DNA from 2 places in the Streptomyces sp. AM 4-1-1 genome. Region 1 is predicted to be linked to the other one. Evidence: riboswitches for the same ligand, from Rfam matches in the RefSeq annotation. Region 1 holds a riboswitch; the other holds the start of a gene.
The links. A riboswitch is a leader RNA that binds a small molecule or an ion and turns the genes downstream of it on or off. The one in region 1 is predicted to bind thiamine pyrophosphate.
Positions count from the first base shown of each region.

Region 1 (3,844 bases):
CGGCCGCTCCCGCACGGGAGCACCGGAGCCGCCCGGACCGACGGCGACCTTCGGCACGCGGCGTGTCTGCGACACTGGAGGAACCATGCCTAAGCCCGGAGAACTCACTTTCGTCGCGCCCCGCGGGGCCAAGCAGCCGCCGCGGCACCTCGCCGACCTCACGCCTGCCGAGCGCAAGGAGGCCGTCGCCGCGATCGGTGAGAAGCCGTTCCGCGCCCAGCAGCTGTCGCAGCACTACTTCGCGCGGTACGCGCACGACCCGTCCGAGTGGACCAACATCCCGGCCGGATCGCGGGACAAGCTCGCCGACGCGATGTTCCCGGACCTGATGTCCGTCGTACGGCACATCAGCTGCGACGACGACACCACCCGTAAGACGCTGTGGAAGCTGCACGACGGGACGCTCGTCGAGTCCGTCCTGATGCGCTACCCCGAACGCGTCACCATGTGCGTCTCGTCACAGGCCGGCTGCGGGATGAACTGCCCGTTCTGCGCGACCGGGCAGGCGGGCCTGGACCGTAACCTGTCGACCGCCGAGATCGTGCACCAGATCGTGGACGGCATGCGGGCGCTGCGCGACGGTGAGGTCCCCGGCGGTCCGGCGCGGCTGTCCAACATCGTGTTCATGGGCATGGGCGAACCGCTCGCCAACTACAAGCGGGTGGTCGGCGCGATCCGGCGGCTGACGGACCCGGAGCCCGACGGGCTCGGGATCTCGCAGCGGGGCGTCACCGTCTCCACGGTCGGACTGGTCCCGGCGATGCTGCGGTTCGCCGACGAGGGCTTCAAGTGCCGTCTGGCCGTCTCGCTGCACGCCCCCGACGACGAGCTGCGCGACACGCTCGTACCGGTGAACACCCGGTGGAAGGTGCGCGAGGTGCTGGACGCCGCGTGGGAGTACGCGGAGAAGTCCGGCCGCCGGATCTCCGTCGAGTACGCGCTGATCCGTGACATCAACGACCAGGCGTGGCGCGGTGACCTGCTGGGCCGGCTCCTCAAGGGCAAGCGGGTGCACGTCAACCTCATTCCGCTGAACCCGACGCCCGGTTCGAAGTGGACGGCCTCCCGGCCCGAGGACGAGAAGGCGTTCGTCGAGGCGATCGCCGCCCACGGGGTGCCGGTGACCGTCCGGGACACCCGTGGTCAGGAGATCGACGGGGCCTGCGGGCAGCTGGCGGCGGCCGAGCGCTGAGGCCGAAAAGGCACGTGTAGCCTGGGCCGAACCAACTTCATATTCCGACAGGGGAGCGCCACAGCGCTGAGAGTGCGGCACGCCGCAGACCCTCTGAACCTCGCCCGGGTCATTCCGGGTAGGAAGTTCGGTCGTTACTCGAGCTGTTGCGCCCTGCCCGCTCTCCGGAGCGGGCAGGGCCGCGTCTCTTCCTGGTCACCCCCAGGAGGAATGAATGCACACCACCACGAAGACCGCCGCGATCTCGCTCGCCGCGGCCCTCGGCGTCACGGCGCTGGCCGGCTGCGGCGGTTCAGACGACTCCGGCGCCGGGAGCGGCGCGTCGAAGGGGACCGGGTCGAAGACGGTCACCCTGGTCAGCCACGACTCGTTCGCCGCCTCCCCCGCCGTGCTGAAGGCGTTCACCGAGGAGACCGGCTACACCGTCAAGGTACTGAAGAGCGGTGACGCCGGAGCCGCCCTCAACCAGGAGATCCTGACCAAGGGCTCCCCGCGCGGCGACGTGTTCTTCGGCGTCGACAACACCCTGCTCTCACGCGCCCTCGACAACGGGCTGTTCACCCCGTACGAGGCGAAGGGCCTCGACCGGGTCTCGCCCGACGCCCGGCTCGACGGGGACAAGCACCGGGTCACGCCCGTCGACACCGGCGACATCTGTGTCAACTACGACAAGAAGTACTTCGCGGACAAGAAGCTCGCCCCGCCGCAGAGCTTCGCCGACCTGGTGAAGCCCGCGTACAAGAACCTGCTCGTCACCGAGAACCCGGCGACCTCGTCGCCCGGTCTAGGCTTCCTCCTCGGCACGGTCGCCGCCTACGGCGACGGGGGCCACGAGGACTACTGGAAGAAGCTCAGGAGCAACGGGGTCAAGGTCGTCGACGGCTGGGAGCAGGCGTACAACGAGGAGTTCTCCGGCTCCGCGGGCGGCCGCAAGGCCAAGGCCGACCGCCCGCTCGTCGTGTCGTACGCCTCCAGCCCGCCCGTCGAGGTGCTGTACGCGAAGCCGCAGCCGGCCGAGGCGCCGACCGGCGTCGCCACCGGCACCTGCTTCCGGCAGACGGAGTTCGCGGGTCTGCTGACCGGGGCGAAGAACGAGGAGGGCGGCAAGGCCCTGCTGGACTTCCTGATCAGCGAGAAGTTCCAGGACGACATGCCGCTCACCATGTTCGTGAACCCCGTGGTCAAGGACGCGAAGCTGCCGGAACTCTTCACCAGGTTCGGCGCGAAGGTCGACAAGCCGGCCACGGTCGACCCGGAGAAGATCTCCAAGAACCGTGAGCAGTGGGTCCAGTCGTGGTCCTCGCTCGTCGTGAAGTAACGAAGCCCCCCGGCCGCGGGGTGGGCGCGCGCGGGGAGGCGGGGCGCCCCGGCGGCCGGGCACGCCGGGACGCGGTGACACGGCTCGCCCTGATGGCCGTGCCGTTCGCCTTCTTCGCGCTGTTCTTCGCCTACCCCGTCGTCGCGATCGTCGGCCGGGGACTGAAGACCGGCGGTGTCTGGCAGTTCGGCCGGTTCGGCGAGGTGCTGGCCCGGCCGGACATCCTCGACGTCCTCTGGTTCACCGGCTGGCAGGCGCTCGCCTCGACGGCGCTCACCCTGCTGATCGCGCTGCCCGGCGCGTACGTCTTCGCCCGCCTCGACTTCCCCGGCAAGCAACTGCTGCGCGCGGTCGTCACCGTGCCGTTCGTGCTGCCGACCGTGGTCGTCGGCACGGCGTTCCTGGCGCTCCTCGGGCGGGGCGGCCTCCTCGACGAGATGTGGGGGGTACGCCTCGACACCACCGTGTGGGCGATCCTCCTCGCCCATGTCTTCTTCAACTACGCGGTGGTCGTGCGGACCGTCGGCGGACTGTGGTCGCAGCTCGACCCGCGCCAGGAGGAGGCCGCCCGGGTCCTGGGCGCCGGGCGGTTCGCGGCCTGGCGGCGGGTCACCCTGCCGGCCCTCGCGCCCGCCGTGGCCGCCGCCGCGCTGATGGTCTTCCTCTTCACCTTCACCTCCTTCGGTGTCGTGCAGATCCTCGGCGGCCCGGCCTTCTCCACCCTGGAGGTGGAGATCTACCGGCAGACCGCCCAGTTCCTCGACCTGCCGACGGCCGCCGTGCTGACGCTGGTCCAGTTCGCCGCGGTCGGCGCGATCCTCGCCGTGCACGCCAGGACCGTGCGCCGCAGGGAGACGGCGCTGAAGCTGGTCGATCCGGCGCAGACCGCGCGCCGCCCGCGCGGCGCCGGACAGTGGACGCTGTTCGGCGGGGTGCTGCTGACCGTCGTGGTGCTGCTCCTGCTGCCGCTCGGGGTGCTCGTGGAGCGGTCACTGGCCGTGCCCGGCGGCGGCCACGGCTTCGACTTCTACCGCGCCCTCGGGTCGGTCGACGCCGCCGGCGGTGTGTTCCTGGTGGCGCCGATCGAGGCGATCTGGAACTCCCTGCGGTACGCACTGGTCGCCACCGTCATCGCGCTGGTCGTCGGCGGGCTGGCGGCGGCTGCGCTGACCCGGCGCGCGGGACGGCTGGTGCGCGGTTTCGACGCGCTGCTGATGCTGCCGCTCGGGGTGTCCGCCGTCACCGTCGGATTCGGGTTCCTGATCACCCTGGACAAGCCGCCGCTCGATCTGCGGACCTCGTGGGTCCTGGTGCCGCTGGCCCAGGCGCTGGTG
Region 1 is NZ_CP119145.1:5,621,490-5,625,333, forward strand. Features, by position in the region: gene rlmN (23S rRNA (adenine(2503)-C(2))-methyltransferase RlmN) at 86-1,192, shown strand; TPP riboswitch at 1,232-1,335, shown strand; gene PZB75_RS23960 (thiamine ABC transporter substrate-binding protein) at 1,407-2,510, shown strand; gene PZB75_RS23965 (iron ABC transporter permease) at 2,603-3,844, shown strand, end outside.

Region 2 (3,844 bases), 2.1 Mb from region 1:
CTCCGCCATGCCCTCCTCGATCTCCGCCTGTGATCCGCCGTGCTCCCGGCGGATGTCATGGGAGATCTTCATCGAGCAGAACTTCGGCCCGCACATCGAGCAGAAGTGCGCGGTCTTGGCGGGTTCGGCCGGCAGCGTCTCGTCGTGGAACTCCCTTGCCGTGTCCGGGTCGAGCGCCAGATTGAACTGGTCCTCCCAGCGGAACTCGAACCTGGCGTCCGACAGCGCGTCGTCCCAGTCCTGCGCGCCAGGGTGTCCCTTGGCCAGGTCCGCCGCGTGTGCCGCGATCTTGTAGGTGATGACGCCGGTCTTCACGTCGTCCCGGTTGGGCAGGCCCAGGTGTTCCTTGGGAGTGACGTAACAGAGCATCGCCGTCCCCCACCAGGCGATCATCGCCGCGCCGATGCCCGAGGTGATGTGGTCGTACGCCGGGGCGACATCCGTGGTCAGCGGGCCGAGCGTGTAGAACGGCGCCTCCTCACAGATCTCCTGCTGGAGGTCGATGTTCTCCTTGATCTTGTGCATCGGGACGTGCCCCGGCCCCTCGATCATCGTCTGGACACCGAACCGTTTGGCGACGCTGTTGAGCTCACCGAGGGTGCGCAACTCGGCGAACTGTGCCTCGTCGTTGGCGTCCGCGATCGAGCCGGGGCGCAGTCCGTCGCCGAGGGAGTACGTCACGTCGTACGTGGCGAGGATTTCGCACAACTCTTCGAAATTCTCGTAGAGGAAGGACTCCTGATGATGCGCCAGGCACCACGCGGCCATGATCGAACCGCCCCGGGAGACGATGCCGGTCTTGCGTCGAGCGGTCAGCGGTACGTACGGCAGCCGCACCCCCGCGTGCACCGTCATGTAGTCGACGCCCTGTTCGGCCTGCTCGATGACCGTGTCCTTGTAGATCTCCCAGGTCAGCTCCTCCGCCCTGCCGTCGACCTTTTCGAGGGCCTGGTAGAGGGGGACGGTCCCGATGGGCACGGGGGAGTTCCGGAGGACCCACTCACGGGTGGTGTGGATGTTGCGCCCGGTGGAAAGGTCCATGACCGTGTCGGCGCCCCACCGGGTGGCCCAGGTCATCTTGTCCACCTCCTCCTCGATGGAGGACGTGACCGCGGAGTTGCCGATGTTGGCGTTGACCTTCACCAGGAACCGCTTCCCGATGATCATCGGCTCGATCTCCGGGTGGTTGACGTTGGCCGGGAGAACGGCCCGGCCCGCGGCGATCTCCTCGCGTACGACCTCGGGCCCGACGTTCTCCCGGATCGCGACGTACTCCATCTCGGGCGTGATCTCGCCCCTGCGGGCGTACGCGAGCTGGGTCACCGGCTTCCCGTCCCGGCTGCGCCGGGGCTGACGGGGGCGGCCGGGGAAGACCGCGTCGAGGTTGCGCAGCCCGCCTCGCGGCGCGGTGTGCTTCAGCCCGTCGTCCTCGGGCCGCGCGGGCCGGCCCGCGTACTCCTCGGTGTCCCCCCGGGCGATGATCCATTTCTCCCGCAGCGGCGAGAGCCCCCGGCGGACGTCGGTCTCGACGGCGGGATCGGTGTACGGCCCCGAGGTGTCGTACAGGGTCACGTCCTTGCCGTTGGTGAGGTGCACCTGACGGACCGGCACCTGGAGGTCGGGGCGCGAACCCTGGACGTATCCCTTGTGCCAGCCGATGGACTTCCCGGCCTCGTCGCCGGTCGCGCTGGGCGCGTTCGGTTCCGAAGCAGGCGTGCGTGCGTCCGATGTGGTCATGAGACCTACTCCCTACGCCGGCATTACCCGGTAACAGGTTCGGCGGTCGGCGCAGCATGTCCCGTACGGCTGTACGGAGATCAGCGCCCTCTCAGCCCGGTGCTCCGAGCTCCCGCGTGTGCAAAGGTGTCACCACGCTAGCGCCCTACCTGGCGTGCTGAACAGAGGGCCCCTGCCGCACTTGCGATGATCGGCCGGTGACGTCCCCCCATACCTCTTCCGATTCCGTGCCCACCGCTCCCGATTCCACCGCCGGCCGCGCTTCTGTGGCGGGCGCCGGTTCTGATGCCGGTGCGCGCTCAGGTGCCGGTGCCGCTCGTCGTCCGGGCCGCGATCCGGCACCCGAGCCGCACGGTCACGCACACAGCCACGCGCACAGCCATGGCCCGGCCGCTCCGGTGTCCACGCATCTGCGCAGAGTCATCGCGGCCGTGCTGATCCCGTTCGCCGCCGCCGTGGTGGTCGGCCTGGTGGCGCTCTGGCCGGGCGGCGCCCCGGCGCACGAACGCACCGGGGTCGGCTTCGACCGGCAGACCGAACAGGCCCAGGTGGTGGCCGTCGAACGGGTCGCCTGCGAGGACGTGAACGCCGCCCAGGTGCCTCCGACCGGTGACACCTCGACACCTTCTGGGCGCGAGGCGGTCAACGCGGCGTCGGGCCTGTGCAAGAAGGCCACCGTCAAGGTGACGAGCGGCAGGAACAAGGGCCGCACCTTCGTGGAGGTCGTCCAGCCCGACTCACCGCGTCAACTGAGCCAGGGCCAGGGAGTGGTGGTGGCGTACGCGCCCGACGCGCCCCACGATCTCCAGTACTCCGTGACGGACGTGGACCGGGCGCTCCCGATGGCGCTGCTGGCCGGGGTGTTCGCGCTCGCCGTCGTCGTCGTGGGCAGGCTGCGCGGGGTGATGGCGCTGGTCGCGCTCGCGGTGTCGTTCGCCGTGCTGACCCTGTTCATTCTCCCGGCGATCCTTCAGGGGTCGAACCCCCTGGTCGTCGCGGTCGTCGGGGCCGGAGCCATCATGCTGATCGCCCTCTACATGTGCCACGGGGTGACGGCCCGCACATCCGTCGCCGTGCTCGGCACACTGATCTCCCTGCTGTTGATCGGACTGCTCGGTTCCCTCTTCATCGGCTGGGCGCATCTGAGCGGCAACACCGACGACAACACCGGACTCATCCACGGCCTGTACCCGGGCATCGACATGAGTGGGCTGCTGCTGGCCGGGGTCATCATCGGCTCGCTGGGCGTGCTGGACGACGTGACGGTCACTCAGACGTCGGCGGTCTGGGAGCTGCATCAGGCGAATCCGGCGATGGGCGCGCGGAAGCTCTACCGGGCGGCGATCAGGATCGGCCGCGACCACATCGCCTCGGTCGTCAATACGCTCGTGCTCGCCTATGCGGGCGCCGCGCTTCCACTGCTGTTGTTGTTCTCGATCGCTGAGAGCGGTGTGGGGACAGTGGCCAACAGCGAGTTGGTGGCGGAGGAGATCGTACGGACGCTGGTCGGCTCGATCGGTCTGGTCGCCTCGGTGCCGGTGACGACCGTTCTCGCGGCGCTGGTGGTCTCCGCGGACCGTACAGGGCTCGGCGCGGAAGCAGGAGCTTCGGCACCCGCACGGACCGGAAGAGGCCGACGTCGCAAACCGTGACCGTGTACACCACCGGGGACTGCCGCAGCGGCCGTTGTGCGCGATGCCACGAACGGCGGAACGACGGACGGAAAGGCAGCGCGGGCCGCACAGGTCGGGTCTGCGGGCGGACGCTACGGACGGCGGTGCGGACGGCGGCGGAGAGCTGGCCCAGGCCGACGGAACTACGAGCTAAGGACGGCGGCGCTCAGCCGGCGTTCTGCTCTTCGGCGAGGATGCGCCCCAGTGCATCTTCCAGACTCCCCTCGAAGTCACCCAACGTGTGCTCCTGACCGAGCGGCACCAACTTGTCCGTGCGGTCGAGAAATGCCACAAGAGGAGCGGTCCCGGCCCGGAAGAGCGCACGGTCCGCACCGACCTGAAGCCTGATGTGCACGTCCGACAGCCCCTCCGGCTCGGTGGGCCCGATGTGCACATCGCCGTCACCACTTGGACTGTTGAGGCCGTCGAGCAAC
Region 2 is NZ_CP119145.1:3,477,205-3,481,048, forward strand. Features, by position in the region: gene thiC (phosphomethylpyrimidine synthase ThiC) at 1-1,737, opposite strand, end outside; TPP riboswitch at 1,730-1,863, opposite strand; gene PZB75_RS14870 (YibE/F family protein) at 1,935-3,389, shown strand; gene PZB75_RS14875 (SsgA family sporulation/cell division regulator) at 3,577-3,844, opposite strand, start outside.
Region 2: linked by a shared signal. The riboswitch ahead of thiC (phosphomethylpyrimidine synthase ThiC) and the one ahead of PZB75_RS23960 (thiamine ABC transporter substrate-binding protein) in region 1 are both predicted to bind thiamine pyrophosphate.